2 regions of the Kytococcus sp. Marseille-QA3725 genome follow, and region 1 is predicted to be linked to the other one. Evidence: predicted binding sites of a transcription regulator. Region 1 holds the regulator's gene; the other holds the start of a gene.
What was found. Region 1 encodes LexA, which represses DNA repair genes until DNA is damaged. Its sites were predicted from a motif close to TCGAACANNTGTTCGA; they were not measured.
Positions count from the first base shown of each region.

Region 2: a site for LexA is predicted at 6,086-6,101, ahead of ACY8FT_RS02805 (DUF222 domain-containing protein). Genes of this name have one in related genera too.

Region 1 is NZ_JBUCLA010000001.1:427,777-435,660, reverse strand. Features, by position in the region: gene ACY8FT_RS02025 (cutinase family protein) at 1-1,514, opposite strand, end outside; gene ACY8FT_RS02020 (hypothetical protein) at 1,689-2,108, shown strand; gene ACY8FT_RS02015 (LysM peptidoglycan-binding domain-containing protein) at 2,231-2,560, opposite strand; gene lexA (transcriptional repressor LexA) at 2,964-3,665, shown strand; gene ACY8FT_RS02005 (Sir2 family NAD-dependent protein deacetylase) at 3,810-4,754, opposite strand; gene ACY8FT_RS02000 (patatin-like phospholipase family protein) at 4,747-6,183, opposite strand; gene ACY8FT_RS01995 (aminotransferase class V-fold PLP-dependent enzyme) at 6,300-7,457, opposite strand; gene ACY8FT_RS01990 (LysR family transcriptional regulator) at 7,539-7,884, shown strand, end outside.
Region 2 is NZ_JBUCLA010000001.1:625,692-633,575, reverse strand. Features, by position in the region: gene ACY8FT_RS02835 (aldo/keto reductase) at 1-273, opposite strand, end outside; partial or broken gene ACY8FT_RS02830 (polyphosphate kinase 2 family protein) at 621-1,520, opposite strand; gene ACY8FT_RS02825 (alpha/beta hydrolase family protein) at 1,580-2,797, opposite strand; gene glpK (glycerol kinase GlpK) at 2,865-4,409, opposite strand; gene ACY8FT_RS02815 (ATP-dependent DNA ligase) at 4,529-5,626, shown strand; gene ACY8FT_RS02810 (hypothetical protein) at 5,661-6,014, shown strand; gene ACY8FT_RS02805 (DUF222 domain-containing protein) at 6,174-7,766, shown strand; gene ACY8FT_RS02800 (DNA polymerase domain-containing protein) at 7,871-7,884, opposite strand, start outside.

The DNA of each region.
Region 1 (7,884 bases):
GCCGTGCCCAGCACGGGCACCAACCAGACGGGGTGCCCGGAGGCGCCCACACCCTGGTCGGAGGCCGCCGTCTCCTCGCCGTCGGAGTCCGCCCCGCCGTCACCGCCAGGGCCCCCGCCGTCCTGCGTGCCTTCGGAGGAAGTGCTCCCGTCGTCGCTGCCCTCAGAGGCGTCCCCGGTGGGCTCGGGCTGCGAGCCGGCGTCCCCGTCGTCCGGGGCGTCCTCGTCGTCGTCACCCGCGGGGTCGCCAGCCGGGTCGCCTTCGTCATCGCCGTCCCCGCCCCTGGGCTCCTCCTGCGAATCCCCCGACTCGTCGGCCAGGCTCTCCGAGGGCAGGGGCTCCACGCTCGCCGGCCCGGTCGGGAGACCCGGGGGCACCTCACCCGGGGACGCATCCGCCCCGTTCTCACCGGACGCGGACGGATCCCGACCCGGCGAGGTGCTGGGCGACGGCGTGTCGGGGACCCGCGCAGGGCCCCCATCGGGCGACCAGGTGCTCGCGAGCACGAGGAGCTCCGCGACCCCGGGCGCGACCACGTCCTCGGTGTACCCGCCGTGCACCGGGCGGGCCCTGTGGAACTCCTCCTCCAACGTGGTCGACGAGGTGAGCATCCGGCTCATCCCCGGCGCCGCGTCGCAGACCAGGTCGCCCTCGCTGCAGATGGACAGCACCCGGGAGTACAGCTCCGGCGGGATGACGTCCTGGTCCTCGGCCAGCACCCGAGCGATGCGGCTGTTGGGCACCGACCCGCCGTGGAGCGCGAAGACCTCCTCGATGAGATTGCGCACCGCAGCACGCCGGGACGTGTCACCCTCTGGCCTCGCCTGGGAGCGCAGGTAGGTCAGCGTCGCCGCCAAGCCGATGGAGGGCGTGTCCAGCAGCCCCGCGATCTCCCGCGTGTTCTGCCCCGGGTGGTGGGCAGGGTTGCCGAGCAGGAGCGCACCGGCAAGCGTCGAGCTGTCCGCACCGGAGGCCAGTGCCCTCGTGATGACCTGGGCACCTTGGCTGAAGCCCGCCAGCACCACCGCCTGGTCCGGGCACCTCTCGGCACTGTGCTGGAGGACCCGTCGGAGCTCCTCGCGCCCGGCGTCGACCGACTCGAAGTAGTCCGTCGAGGGCGCGACGGACTCCAGGACGTGCGCTTCCAGCTCGTGTGCCCCCAGCGTGTGCGGGTCGACCGCCGGGTAGTCGAGATAGACCGACCGGACGTCGCCCGACAGCCGCTGGGTCAGCGAGTCCGCGACCCCGCCGACCGTGGCACCCCACGGCGCCTCCTCCCCCGATCCCCGCACACCGACGACCAGCACGTCCTGGCAGGCGAGCTGCTCCAGTCTGTCCGACGACACGGGGTCCACCGCCGACTCCGTGGCGGGCCAACCGGCTGGGTGGTCCTCCGCCTGCGCCACGGGGACCGACCCCAGCCCCACGGACGTGACGAGCAGACCCGTGGCCAGGAGGGCACGGGCCGCTCCTCGCACTTGGGCGGCACCTCGGCCGGACTGCCTCTGCTCCACGCCTCCATTGTGGCGGGAGTCCACCCTGTACCCCACCGCGCGCCATCCCCTCCCGATGACCAGCGTTCCTCCACGTCCCCGATACCAGCCCCTGCCTCCGCAGCACAGGCCCTCCCGGAGGGTCCTCGGCGCCGGCTCCCCGATGTGTGGTGGAGTGACGCCATGCACCTCCCCATGCCCGCACCGAACGAGACCGACCGGCTGCACGAGCTCAGTCGTGACTCCGCGGACCACGACGCCATCACCGATCTCTGGAAGGCCGGCTTCGCGCTCCCGCGCTGGTGGTTCCTCCCCGCAGGGCCCGAGGGTGCTGTCGCTCCCGTCGCCGCCGAGATCGAGGGCACGATGATGCTCCTCGGCTTCACCAGCAGCGAGCGGGCCCGTCACTTCGCGGTGGAGCAGGGCATGTCCGACCCGGAGGAGCCCGCCGACCTGCTGGCCAAGCAGCCGGCGGACATCGTCCGCGGCGCGGACGACTTCATCGCCTCCGGCGTGGAGGGCATCGTCATGGACGTGCACATCTCCGGCTGGTTCGCCCCCTTCGAGGGCCTGAGCCCGATGTGGCGTCGCGTCACCGGCACCACCCTCGACTGACGGCCCTCGAGCAACACCCTTCGCCCCCTCCCCTCGACTCCCCCTCGGCCGGCGCCCCTCGACCTCCCTGTCGGGCTCCGGCCTCGCCCGACGCCCCGGGCCGCTCACGGCCCAGGCCTCCCTCAGGGCTCCGGGACGACCAGCTCCTGACCGGCTTGCACCTCGGAGGTCCCGAGCCCGTTGGCCTCCTGCAGCATCAGCACGCCCTGCTCGACCGGCACCTCGGGGAGGTGCTCGACGGCCACGTGCCCCAAGGTCTGCCCGTCCCCGACCACGACGTGCTGCGCGCCGGAGGCGTCCGGCCCGGCCCCGACCGACTGCCACGCCACGAGCAGCACCAGCGCAACCGCCAGCACCAGGCCCAGCACCTGACGGGCCGCACGTCCGCGAGCCGTCAGCCGCATGCGCGGAGCCGGTCGCTGCGCCTGCCGCCGGAAGGGCGCAGCGTGCACGCCCGCACGCTGCCCCACGACGCCTCGACCGAGACGAGGTGCCTCACAGGTGATCGCGCTCATGTCCACTCCTTCCCCTCCGGACGCCTGTCCGTCGGATGTCTGTACTATGTGTAGCACAGGTGGTCGACGCCCTCCAAGACACGCCCGAACGGATGTCCGCTCGCGCGGGGCCGGGGCGTCGTACCCTGTGACCGCACGGCTGTCGGCCGAGCGCGTGATCGACTCCTCCTTCGCGGGGGGGGAACGCGGGTCCGTCCGACAACACCTGAAGTCAATCGGTGACCACCGACAACATCGGGAGATCGTTGGGAGGACGGCGATCTGCTGAGCACGGCGGCGGTCAGCGACATCGCCCGAGGCACGCCAGACGACCGCCGCGACGACCCAGCGAAGGGGGACCATGACCAACCGGAGGAACGAGCCGGGCCTGCGCCGCAACGAGCCGCTGACCGACCGGCAGACCAGGGTGCTGGAGGTCATCCGACACTCGATCGACGAGCGGGGCTACCCGCCGAGCATGCGCGAGATCGCCGAGCAGGTGGAGCTCGCCTCCGCGAGCTCCGTGCAGCACCAGCTCAACGCGCTGCAGCGCAAGGGCTACATCCGCCGCGACCCCAACCGCCCCCGCGCCCTGGAGATCCTGGACGCCCAGTGGCCGGGTGACCGCGGGTACCGCAAGCTGCCGGAGGACACCTGGGACCCCTCCGAGGCCGCCGACGCCCAGCCGCCGGCCAGCTACGTGCCCGTGGTGGGGCAGATCGCCGCCGGTGGACCGATCCTGGCCGAGGAGCGCGTGGAGGACGTCTTCCCGCTCCCCAAGCAGATCGTCGGTGACGGCGAGCTCTTCCTGCTGCGCGTCAAGGGGGACTCGATGGTCGACGCGGCCATCTGCGACGGCGACTGGGTCGTGGTGCGCCGCCAGCAGGCCGCCATCAACGGCGACATCGTGGCCGCGCTCATCGACGACGAGGCGACGGTGAAGACCTACAAGAAGGTCAAGAACCAGATCTGGCTGCAGCCGCACAACCCCATGTTCGACCCGATCGACGGTAACGACGCCACCATCCTGGGCAAGGTCACCGCGGTCCTGCGCCGCGTCTGATCGCGTCCGGACCGCTCGGGCCCGGGCCGCGCCCGGCCCGAGCGGGGTGCGACAGGTCTCCGGGGACCCGTCGGGGTCCGGCAGGTCCGAGGGGCTCCGGTACGGGTGGGATCGGAGCACGTCCCCGAGCCCTCCCACACGGGGTCACCCCGCCTCGACGGCCACCCCGAGCCGATCGGCGACGGCCAGCAGCGTCTCGTCCACCATCGCGTCCACGGTCAGCGTCGCCTCCCGGTGGGCTCGGTGCCATCCCCGGGTCACCACGGCGACCGGCCCACCGGCGCGGTGCACGTGCCGGGCGAAGCGGTAGCCGCTCATCACCTTGAGGCTCGAGCCGAGCACCAGCAGCCCGTCGGCGCCGTCCACCATCGCATAGGCCCGGTCCACGCGCTCCCGCGGGACGTTCTCCCCGAAGTACACGACGTCCGGCTTGAGCTCGTCGGCCCCGCACACGAGGCAGTCGACCGTGCGGAACGAGGCGACCACCTCCTCGTCCAGGGCCACGTCGCCGTCCGGACGGACCTGCCCGCCCCGCAGCGCGACGTCGCGGTGGTGCGGGTTCAGCTCACCCAGCCGCGCCTGCAGCGACGACCGCTCCTCGACCGCCCCGCACACCAGGCAGACGATGCGCGACAGCGTCCCGTGCAGATCCAGCACGTCCGGCGACCCGGCCCGTTGGTGCAGCCCGTCCACGTTCTGCGTGATCACCCCGGTGATGCCCGCGACCTCACCACCCGCCGCGCCCTCGGCCTGGAGCGCCGCGAGCGCCCGGTGCCCCGCGTTCGGCTGGGCACCGGTGAAGCGCTCCCACCCCACGAAGGCACGCGCCCAGTAGCGCCGCCGGGCCTCGGGACCGGCACGGAAGTCGCCGATCGTCATCGGTTGCACACGCCGCACCCCGTCCGGCCCCCGGTAGTCCGGGATGCCCGAGGCGGTCGACATGCCCGCCCCCGTCACCACCGCCAGCCGCTGCCCGGCCAGCAGCTCGGCCAGGGCCTCCACCTCCTGCGGGGCGGCCCGGACCACGGGCGGCAGGGTCACCGGGCTGTCCACCTCCGGCATCGCGGCGCCCGAGGACCCCTCAGCCACGGCGACGCCCAGCCGTCCTGCGACCCAGCTGCCGTCGTCCGGCGCGTGCCCAACGGCGGGGTGCCCGTCGCCCGACGAGCGACATCCGCCCCGACCCCCGCAGCGCCCGCAGCGCGACCTCGGGGTCGGCCACCTCCGGGTACGGGTAGCGGGCGGGTGCGTCGCGCATGATCAGCTGCGGCGCGTACCGGCGGATGGCCGAGTCCGCCACGCCGTACCCGTGGCGCTCGATGATCTTCTGCTCCTCGTCGCTGAAGGCGTCCATGTCCGTGCGGATCTGGTTGATCTGCGCGGCCACCTCCACGGGATAGCTCTGCGGGACTCGCGAGTCCATCGCCCAGGACGCGCCCTCCAGCACACCCCAGTTGAAGGCCGAGTGCAGCCAGCGCAGCCGCGTGACCTCCCCACCACCGGCCGCGATGCTGATGACGTGCAGGATCCGCCCCAAGGGCGTCCGCGCGCTGCGGGCCCGGAAGACCGCTCCCCCGTCGCTCACCAGCACCGAGGCGTGGTCGCGCCAGACCGGCTCGAGCGCGAGGTTGTCGTAGATGCCGCCGTCCAGCAGCTGCACCGTGCGCGAGATCCGGGGCCTCGCCGCCGCGTCCACCTGCCCCACCCGGCCGCCGGTGAGGTCCAGCGTCGAGGCGTCGATGTCGAACGGCGCGAAGTACGGCGGGTAGGCGCTGGAGGCCGCCACGACGTCCGCCAGGCGCAGCCCCGCCGGCGGCTCGCCGTACCCGAGGCGGTAGTCCCCCACCCGCCCGCGGGGCGCGTGGGCCCGGGGGTCGGCAAAGGTCCAGTTCACCCCGTGCGCGAGCTCGGTCGCCTCGACCACCACGGCGGGGCCGCTGGTGCGGTGCGCGTCGCGCAGGTCGGTCGCCCACCAGTCGACCTGACCGACGAGCTGGTCGGCCAGCATCCGCGAGCTCGTGTCCGGCGAGCGGCGCACCTTGGGGCCGAACCCGGAGACCATCGCCCGCGTGCGCAGGTTGCGGCTGGTCAGCCGCCGGACCGGCTCGGCCACGTACTCCTCGAAACCGGTGACGCGGGGCGCCGAGAACAGACCACCGGGCACCGTGTCGCCCCGCGGCAGGGGCGGTGCGCTGGGGTCGGGCTCCACGAGGTCGGCCGAGTCGATGCTCTGCGAGAGGGCGTCCGCGTCGGGCCACCCGAGCCGTGGGGCGGCCAGCAGCATCGCCGCGATGGAGCCGCCCGAGACCGCCGAGACCGTCCGCAGCTGACCGAGCATGCCCAGCTCGTTGAGGCGGCGCAGCGCCCCCAGGTGGAACAGGGCCGCCCGGAAGCCACCACCCGAGAGGCACAGCGCGGTCCCGCGACGCGGTCCTCGCCAGCTGGGGCCGTGGTGCGCCTCGTCCCGCGCGGCGGCCATCTGCGCGCCGGCGGGGTCCGGGAGGTGGGTCTCAGGCACGTGGAGCATCACACCACACCCGACCCACCGACCTCCGGGCCCTTCTGCCTCGCGCACCCTAGGCGCCAGGGCCTCCGGGTGCGACGCCCGCGGCTCAGCGCACGACGCCCCGCGGGTCAGCGCACCGCGAAGGGGCTCAGCACCTCCAGCGCCCGGTCGACGTCCGCGCGGGTGTTCCAGGCGTGGAAGCTCAACCGCACCCCGCCGGCCCGCTGGGAGAGCGTCAGGCCCGCCCGCTCGGCGGCCGCCGCGGCCCCCTCCGGCATGGCCAGGCTCACGATGGCCGAGTCCGAGGCCGGCAGCCCCAGCCCCTCGCGCAGCGCGTTGGTGAGGCCCACGTCGTGCGCCCGCACCGCGGCGGTGGGCACCCGGAGGAAGTCCTCCAGCGCCGCGACCGCACCGGGCCACAGCGGCCACCCCGGGGAGACGTCGAAGCGCGAGGCCCGCGGGGACAGCGTCATCGTGGGGCCGTACATCGAGTCCCATACGACGTCCCCGGCGTACCAGCCCGCGTCCAGCGGCACGAGCATCCCGGCCGCCCGGTCGGACACCGTCATGTACGCCACCCCTCGCGGGTGGCAGAGCCACTTGTAGGCCGAGCAGACGGTCACGTCCGCCAGCGAGGCATCGACCGGGGACCAGCCGGCCGACTGGGTGATGTCGCAGACGGTCAGCGCGCCGACCTCGGCGGCCGCGGCCCGCACGTCCTCAGGACGGGTCAGGCCGCCGCAGGCCGACTGGACGTGGCTGTAGACCACCGCGGCGGTCCGGTCGGTCAGCGCAGAGCACAGCTCGGCCCGCGGCACCGACCGCACGGTGATCCGACCGCCCGAACCGCTCGGGTGCGGCCGCTGCGCCTGCACCAGGAAGGGGTAGACGAGGCTGGAGAAGTCCCCCTCCACCACCACGACCTCGGCCCCGTCCGACAGCCCCGCGGCGACCATGCCGACGAACACCGAGGTCTGCGAACCGGTCGCCACCCGCTCGGCGGGGACGCCCACGAGCTGTCCGTAGAGCGCCCGGGCCCGCTCGACCAGCTCGTGGTAGCCGGTCGGCGAGACGTCACCGGTCGTCCAGCGCCGCGCGTCCCGGGCCATCGCCTCGGTGGTGGCCCGCGTCGGGAGCCCGCACGTGGCGGCGTTCAGGTAGCCCCCGGTGGTCGCGAACTGGTCCCGCAGCCAGGCGACGTCCTGCAGCTCGGGCGGCTCGACGGCGTGGGCGGGGGTCGATCTCGTCGACCGAGTGGGCAGCTCGGAGCGGGCAGGTGCTGACATGGAACGATTCTCGATCGCCGCGACGAATTACACAATGGCGCAACACTTTGCGGGCGACTAACAAACGCTTACAGTGACCCCATGATCGACACGGCTGGGCTGCGCATCATGCGCGCCATCGCGGAGCAGGGGTCCTTCACCGCTGCCGCCCACTCGCTGGGCTACACCCAACCTGCCATCTCGCAGATGGTCCGTCGTCTCGAGGGGCGCATCGGCACCCCGCTGGTGGAGCGCCAGGGTCGCACCGTCCGGCTGACGCAGGCCGGGCAGGTGCTCGCACGGCACGCCGTCACCGTGCTCACCCTGCTGGACACCGCCGAGCAGGAGCTCAGCGCCATCGCGGGGCTGGAGTCCGGCCGGGTGCGCGTCGCCGCCTTCCCCTCCTCCACGGCCTCGCTGGTCCCGCAGGCGCTGCGCGACCTGCGCT
Region 2 (7,884 bases), 200 kb from region 1:
ACGCACCAGGTCCTTGCGTTGCTCGCCGTTGCGGAGCTTGGTGGTGATCCACAGCTCCTCGCGCGGGATGCCGGAGGCCTTGAGGGCCGCACCGACGCCGGCCTCGTTGCCGTAGACCGCCGCGGTGTCGATGTGGCGGTAGCCCGCCTCCAGCGCCGTCTCGACGGCCCGCTGGGCCTCGGAGTCGTCCACCTGGAAGGTGCCGAAGCCCACCTGGGGCATCTCCAGCCCGTTGTTGAGCGTGACGGTGGGCACCTCGGGCAGCGTCGCCATGATCAGGATTCCTTCTTCTTTCTCTTCTTCTTGTCCTTGGACTTCTTCTTGCCCTTGTCGTCCGCGTCGTCGTGCTTCTTCTTCGCGGACTTCTTGTCGGCCTTCTTGTCGTGCTTGGACTTCTTCTTGCTCTTGTCCTTCGCGGACTTCCCGTCCTCGTCGTGCTTCTTCTTGTGCTTCTTGCTCTTCTTCCCGGACTTCTTCGTGTCCTTGGACTTCTTCTTGCCCGAGTCGTCCGCAGCACCTTCCACAGTCTCATCCGTGGTCCGTCCCAGCAGGACCTCGGGGGCCTCCGAGAAGGCCGGTTCGTCCTCGGCGCCTTCCGGCGCGGCGATGATCTGCTCGCGCAGCCGCTCCAGGTTGGCCTCCACGTCGAAGTCGGCCTCGGGCCAGGTCAGGTCCATCGCCCGAAGGTGCTCGAGCACCAGCTGCTGCACGGCCAGGCGCGCGTACCACTTGCGGTCCGCCGGCACCACGTACCACGGCGCCCCCTTGGTGGAAGTGCGGGAGAGCACCACCTGGTAGGCCTCCTGGTAGTCCTCCCAGAACTCGCGCTCGTCGAGGTCGCCGGGGTTGAACTTCCAGTGCTTCTCCGGGCGCTCCAGTCGCTCCAGCAGGCGCGCGGACTGCTCCTGCCGGGAGACGTGCAGCATCACCTTGACGACCGTGGTGCCGCGGGCGGCCATCTGCCGCTCGAAGGCGTTGATCGCCGCGTAGCGCTTTTTCCACTGCTCCGGGGCGACGAGGTCGTGCACCCGCACGACGAGCACGTCCTCGTAGTGCGACCGGTCGAAGACACCGATGTGCCCGGCGTCGGGCAGCTGCTGGCGGATGCGCCACAGGAAGTCGTGCTTGCGCTCCTCGGCCGTCGGGGCCTTGAACGCGGCGATCTGCACGCCCTGCGGGTCCATGGTGCCGAACACGTGGCGCATGACCCCGCCCTTGCCGGCGGTGTCCATGCCCTGGACGATCACGAGCAGCCGCCGGCGGTCGCCGCGGGTACCCATCGCGTACAGGCGCTCCTGCAGCTCGTCCAGCTCGGGCTCGGCCGCGACCATCGCCAGCTGCCCGTCCGCCTTGTCGCCGTCGAACGCGGGGGTCGAGGAGGCGTCGGCATCCTCCAGCCGGAATCCCCGCTCGACGCGCAGGGCGTCGCTGAACGGCGTCCCGCCCGGCGCGATGCGCTCCAGCGCCTCCTGCAGGTCCTGCTCGGTCGGTCCGGGGAACTCGTGGTTCGTCTCTGCCATGGCCGTACTCTGCCACTCCTGGCTGTGCGGCGGCCCGTCGAGGACCTCGTCGGGGTGCCTCAGGAGCCGGTGGAGACCCTGGTCCGGGCGAGGTAGCGGGCCACCACCTGCTCCCAGCGGGCGGGGTCGGTGTTCCACTCCCGGCAGTGCATGCCGACCGGCCACTCCTGCAGCGTCACGAGGTCCGGCCGCATCGCCGCGAGCTCGCGGGAGGAGTGCACCGGCACCACCTCGTCGACCACCGAGTGGATTACCAGCATCTGGTGGGTCAGCTCGGCCGCCCGGTCCAGCCAGTTCATGAGGGCGAGGTCACGCGGCTCGCTGATGGCGAAGAGGAACTTCGCCTCCTCCCGACCCATGAGGTGGCGAGCCAGCTGCTCCACCCCGGCCGGCACCTTGGCGCGGCTCGCGGCGTGCGAGAGCACCTGTCCCCAGTCGACCACCGGGGCGTCCAGCACGACGCACGAGACGAGGTGGGCCAGCTCGGACTGCACCAGCGTCTGCAGGACGATGGCGCCCCCCATCGAGTAGCCGACGAGAACGACCTCGCGCGCGCCGTGCTCGACCGCGTACTCGATGGCCGCCTCGATGTCGCGCCACTCGGTGAGGCCGAGGGTGTAGCGACCGTCCGCGCTGCGCGGTGCCTCGCTGTCGTTCCGGTAGGCCGGCACCAGGCAGGCGTAGCCGGACTCGCGGAACGGGCGCACCGCCCGGAAGCCCTCCTCGCGACGGGCCGCCCGGCCGTGGACGGTGATCATCCACCTGTCGTGGGTGAGGTCGGGGCCCTCCGCGACGCCCTCGGGGAGGATCTGCCAGCAGGGGAACTCGCCGATGTCGGAGGCGAGCCGCAGGTCGCGCGCCGGCATCCCGAGCGCCAGCCGGGGGTCCCGGGGGTAGTAGTAGGGGTTGAGCCGTGCGGGACCGGGCACCGGGAAGGGGCCGTCGACGGCGTCCAGGCGACGGACCACCCGCCCGGCCTCCTGCTGGTGCTCCAGCACCTCGCCGAAGCGCAGGTGGCGGTCCCCTCCCTTGAGCCAGAGCCCGTAGCGACCCGGCTGGAGGGTCAGTCCGTTGGCCGCCAGGGTGACCGTGCGGTGCACGGAGTCGATGGCGAGCAGCTCGCAGTCGTCGGGGTGGACGGCATCGGGGGTGAGCACCCGGCGGCCGAAGTAGACCGCCGTCCCCACCGCGGCGGCGCCGGTCAGCGCGGCGGTGCTGCCGACCACCCAGCCGGCCACCGCCCCGATGCGTCGCCACACGGCACTCGTCAGAGCCATGACCCGATCCTAGAGGGCGCCGGTCGGCCCCCCTCCCGGTGGGATCGCACCGGGAGGGGTGCGCGCCTCACTCGTCCTCCACCCAGTCCAGGGTGCGGGAGACCGCCTTGGCCCACCGGCGCACCTCCCGCTCCCGCACCTCGGGATCCATGCACGGCTCCCAGCGGCGCCCCTCGTGCCAGTGGGCGGCGATCTCGTCGGTGTCCTCCCAGAAGCCGACCGCCAGGCCCGCGGCGTAGGCCGCCCCCAGGGCCGTCGTCTCGGACACCTCGGGGACCACCACGGGCACGCCCAGGACATCGCTCTGGAACTGCATCAACGTCCGGTTGACGGTCATGCCCCCGTCGACGCGCAGCTCGCTCACCTCGAGGTCGAGGTCCGCGGCGTCGGCGAGCATCGCGTCGACGACCTCCCGGGTCTGGAAGCCCGTCGCCTCGAGCACCGCTCGGGCGATGTGGCCCTTGTTGACGTAGCGCGTGAGCCCCACCAGTGCGCCTCGCGCGTCCGAGCGCCAGTGCGGGGCGAAGAGGCCGGAGAAGGCGGGGACGAAGTAGGCGCCGCCGTTGTCCTCGACGGTCGTGGCGAGCTCCTCCACCTCGCTCGCGCTGTGGATGAGGCCGAGGTTGTCCCGCAGCCACTGCACGAGCGCCCCGGTGACGGCGATGGAGCCCTCGAGCGCGTACACGGGCTCCTGGTCGCCGAGCTTCCAGCAGAGCGTGGTGAGCAGCCCGTGCTGCGAGCGCACGACCTCCTGGCCGGTGTTCATCAGCAGGAAGTTGCCGGTGCCGTAGGTGTTCTTGGCGGCGCCGGGCTCCAGGCAGGCCTGGCCGAGGGTGGCGGCGTGCTGGTCGCCCAGGGCTCCCGCGATGGGCACCCCGGTGAGGATGCTGTCACCGTCGGCCACGCCGTACACCTCGGAGGAGGACCGGATCTCCGGGAGCATCGACATCGGCACCCCCATGGCCGCGCAGGTGGCCTCGTCCCACTGCAGGGTGTACAGGTCCATGAGCATGGTGCGCGAGGCGTTCGTGACGTCCGTGACGTGGACGCCACCGTCCGGGCCGCCGGTGAGCTTCCAGATGACCCACGTCTCGGTGGTGCCGAAGAGCAGGTCGCCGGCCTCGGCGCGCTCCCGGACGCCCTCGACGTGCTGGAGGATCCAGCGCAGCTTGGGGCCGGCGAAGTAGGTGGTCAGCGGCAGGCCGCAGGTGTCGCGGAAGCGGTCCTCCCCCAGCGGCTCGCCGTCGGGACCGGGCTCGGAGGCGAGCTCCTCGACCGTCGAGCGGGTGCGGGTGTCCTGCCACACGATGGCGTGGTGCACCGGCTCGCCCGTGTGGAGATCCCAGACGACGGTGGTCTCGCGCTGGTTGGTGATGCCGACGGCCGCCAGGTGGCCGGCGTTGGTGTCCGCCGCGCTCAGGGCCCCTGCGATCACCGAGCGGGTGGTGCGCCAGATCTCCTGTGGGTCGTGCTCGACCCACCCGGGCCGGGGCAGGATCTGCTGGTGCTCCACCTGGTCGGACGCGACGGGCCGGCCGTCGTGGTCGAACACGATGGCGCGGGTGCTGGTGGTGCCCTGGTCGATGGCGAGCATGTACCGGGGGCTGGTCATGAGGGGCACCCTGTCACGACATCGGCGCCGGGGCGGGGGTGGTGCGGCCGGGTGTGCGGCGACGGGGTGCCGCGTCCGAACGCCTGGGTGGACGCCGCCGGGTGGCGCAGACTGGGGCCATGACTGCTGACTCCCCCTCGGTGCCCGGCGTGATGCTCGCGAAGGCCGCGGCCTCTGTCCCGGCGCCCGACGCACTGCCCGGTGGGTGCGCCTACGAGCCGAAGTGGGACGGCTTCCGCGTCCTGGTGGTCCGTGGCGAGGCCGCACCGACGGCGACGGCGGTCGGCGAGGGCGACGAGGCGACCGACCTCGTCGGACGCAGCGGCAAGTCACTGGCCCGGTACTTCCCGGAGGTGGTCGAGCGGGTGCGGGTGATCCCGGCCCCGGCGGTCGTCGACGGGGAGCTCGTGGTGCGCTCGGGCACCCCGGGGGCCGAGCGGCTGGACTGGGACGCGCTCTCCCAGCGCATCCACCCGGCCCGGTCGCGGGTCGAGCGGCTGGCCGCGGAGACGCCCGGCGAGGTCGTGTGCTTCGACCTGCTGGCAGACGGCGACGGGTCGCTCCTCGAACAGCCCTTCCGCGAGCGGCGCCGGCGGTTGGAGGCCCTGGTGGGTGGGTCGTCGGCCCCGCACGGGGTGCACGTCACCCGGATGACGACCGATGTGGACGAGGCGACCGACTGGTTCACCCGCTTCGAGGGGGCGGGGCTCGACGGCATCGTGGCCAAGGGGCTGGACACGCCCTACGTGCCGGGCGGCCGGAGCATGGTGAAGGTCAAGCACAAGCGCTCGGCGGACGCCGTGGTGGTGGGCTATCGGGAGCACAGGAGCGGCAGCGGGGTGGGGTCCCTGCTGCTCGGCCTGTACTCCGGGGGCGAGCTGGTGCCGGTGGGTGGTGCGTCGTCCTTCACCGCGGCGCGGCGGGTCGAGCTCGAGGAGGAGCTGCAGCCGCTGGTGGTCCGGGGCTCCGACGGGCGGGCCGCGACCGCGCAGCGGGAACGCAACCGGTTCAGCTCCCGGAGGGACACCGGGTACGTGCCGCTGCGGCCCGAGCGGGTGGTCGAGGTGGCCTTCGACCAGCTCGAGGGGCGGCGGTTCCGGCACACGGTGCGCTTCGTCCGCTGGCGCCCGGACAAGGACCCCCGCGAGTGCACCCTCGATCAGGTTGACGTGGCCTCCGGCTACGATCTGGGCGCCGTTCTGGGCGCGGATTCCTGAGGGATCGGGAACCGCTTCGACCAAGGGAGACCCCATGCCTGCACTGCTGCTGGAGACCACCGCCGAGTCGCGTTCGTGGGCGCCGGGGGCGGTCTGCGCCGGCGTCCTGGCCGTCACGGGACTACTGATGCTCCTGCGCTCGGGCAGCCTGCCCGTGCCGGTCAAGGGCGTGGTGCGCTCGATGGCGCTCGTCGCACTGCTGGTGGCCGTGGGGCTCTTCGTGCTCGGATGGCTGGGCATGGCCTGGATGGCGCTGGGGCTCGTGACGGTCGTGCTCCTGCTGCTGGTCCTCGGGGGCACCGGCGTGCTGGCGACCCGCGCCGAGCGGCTGGCGCGGGAGGGCCGTGGGCGCGGGGAGAGCGTCGTGCAGGAGCGCCGCGAGGGCTGAGCCGGTGCGTCGTGGCTGGGCCGGCTGGCGTGGCTGACCTCGGTGAACTAGGTCACATCATCGATACGGACTAGTACACAGGTTCGTTTTTGTGCTATCCTGTCGATGCACGGACGGAACAGGGGTTCCGTCCGCAGGTGACTGCCGAGGGGGTGGGTCATGGCCGTCGTCGAGGAGCAGCAGGCCGTGGTGCCCGTCCAGGGGGTGCGAGACGCCCTGGACGTGGTGCACCGCGGGCTGGACGAGCTGATCGTCTCGGTGGCTTCCCTGAACGATGCGCCTCGACCCGTGACCGGCGCGGACCTGCGCGAGTTCATCGCGGAGCTCGACCGGGCCGTGAACCGGCTGGAGTCCGCACGGCTTCGGGTCGGGACGGTGGCCCGCGGCGAGCGCTTGGCCGGCCGGTCGCCCCACCTGGACGAGGGGCAGTTCTTCCGTCGTGGTGGCAGGGCCGACGGGCGTCAGGCAGCCGTCGACGGCTCACTGTCCGAGGCGCTGGGCAACGCGTCGCCCAAGGGGGCCCTCGACCCTCCAGGATCCTGCAGTGCCTCCGGCGAGGACACGGCACCACGAGCCCGTGAGGGGCAGAGCCCCGCATCGCGGACGCGGACTGGCCGGGCGCTGGACAAGGGGGTCATCAGCAAGGCCCACGTGGCGGTGATCGTCCGCGAGCTGGCCCGACTCCCGGAACGACTGGGAGCCGCCGAGCGTGCGGAGGTCGAGCGCCGTCTCGTGGCGTCGGCCTCCCGCCGCTCCCCCGCCTCCTTCCGGCGGGATGCGCCCCGCTGCCTGGCAGCGGTGGTGGACGACCTCGACGAGGTCGATACGCATGAGGAGACTGCCGTCGCCGCCGAGGAGGAGCGTGCCTGGGCCTCCGCCCGGTTCTGGGTGAGGCACGACGAGGACGGCACCAGCACCGGGCAGTTCGTCGTCCCGACGGTGCAGGCCCGCATGCTCGAGAAGGTCATCGGGGCGATGGTCTCCCCGACCCGCCGGAGCCGCCCCCGGGCGGGTGGTGCGGCAACAAGTCGTGAACCCGTCTCGGGGACGGGCCGCACGTCCGGCCCCGAGACGTGGGAGGAGCTGGACTGGCAGGCCGAGCGGGGGCGTGCCTTCGCGGAGCTGCTGGAGCGGATGCCCCACGAGCACCTCGGGTCGAAGGTCGCGGCCACCATCGTGGTCCACACCGACCTGGAGACACTGCGCGGTGAGGTCCGCCGGGTGGCTCGCACGGACGTCGGGACGACGCTCTCGGCCGGTCAGGTGCGCCGGCTGGCGTCGGAGGCCGGCATCATCCCGAGCGTCCTGGGTGGCGCGTCGCTGCCGCTGGACCTCGGGACGCAGAAGCGGTTCTTCAGCACCACCCAGCGCCTGGCGTTGAGCGCCGTCTACACCGAGTGCGCGGCAGCCGGCTGCGATCGCCCGTTCAGCTGGTGCCAGATCCACCACGAGCAGCCGTGGTCACCGCGTCACGCCTCCCGGGACTCCGGACTGGCTGGTGGGGCCGTTGGGGGCGGCGGGGTCGGCCCACCGGGCAGGGCGATGCCAGGTGGTGACGACGACACGCCGGACGAAACGAGCGACAGGGGTGTGAGGCACGGGGAGCAGGTTCTCCGCGGACCGACGAACCTGGCGAACGCGATCCCGCTGTGCGGTGCCCACCACCGGGCCCTGGACAAACCAGGGGTGCACCACACCGTGAAGCGTGACGCCCACGGACGGGCGACCGTGCACTTCGAGGGCACGGCATGAGGGACCCCGGCAGGGAGAGAACCGCCGTGTCGAGAGCACCGGGACTGCGCCGGCGAGGGGACGCAGTGCCGAGAGCGCAGGAGGTAACGCCCACGAGCGCTGGATCAGGACCCGCTGC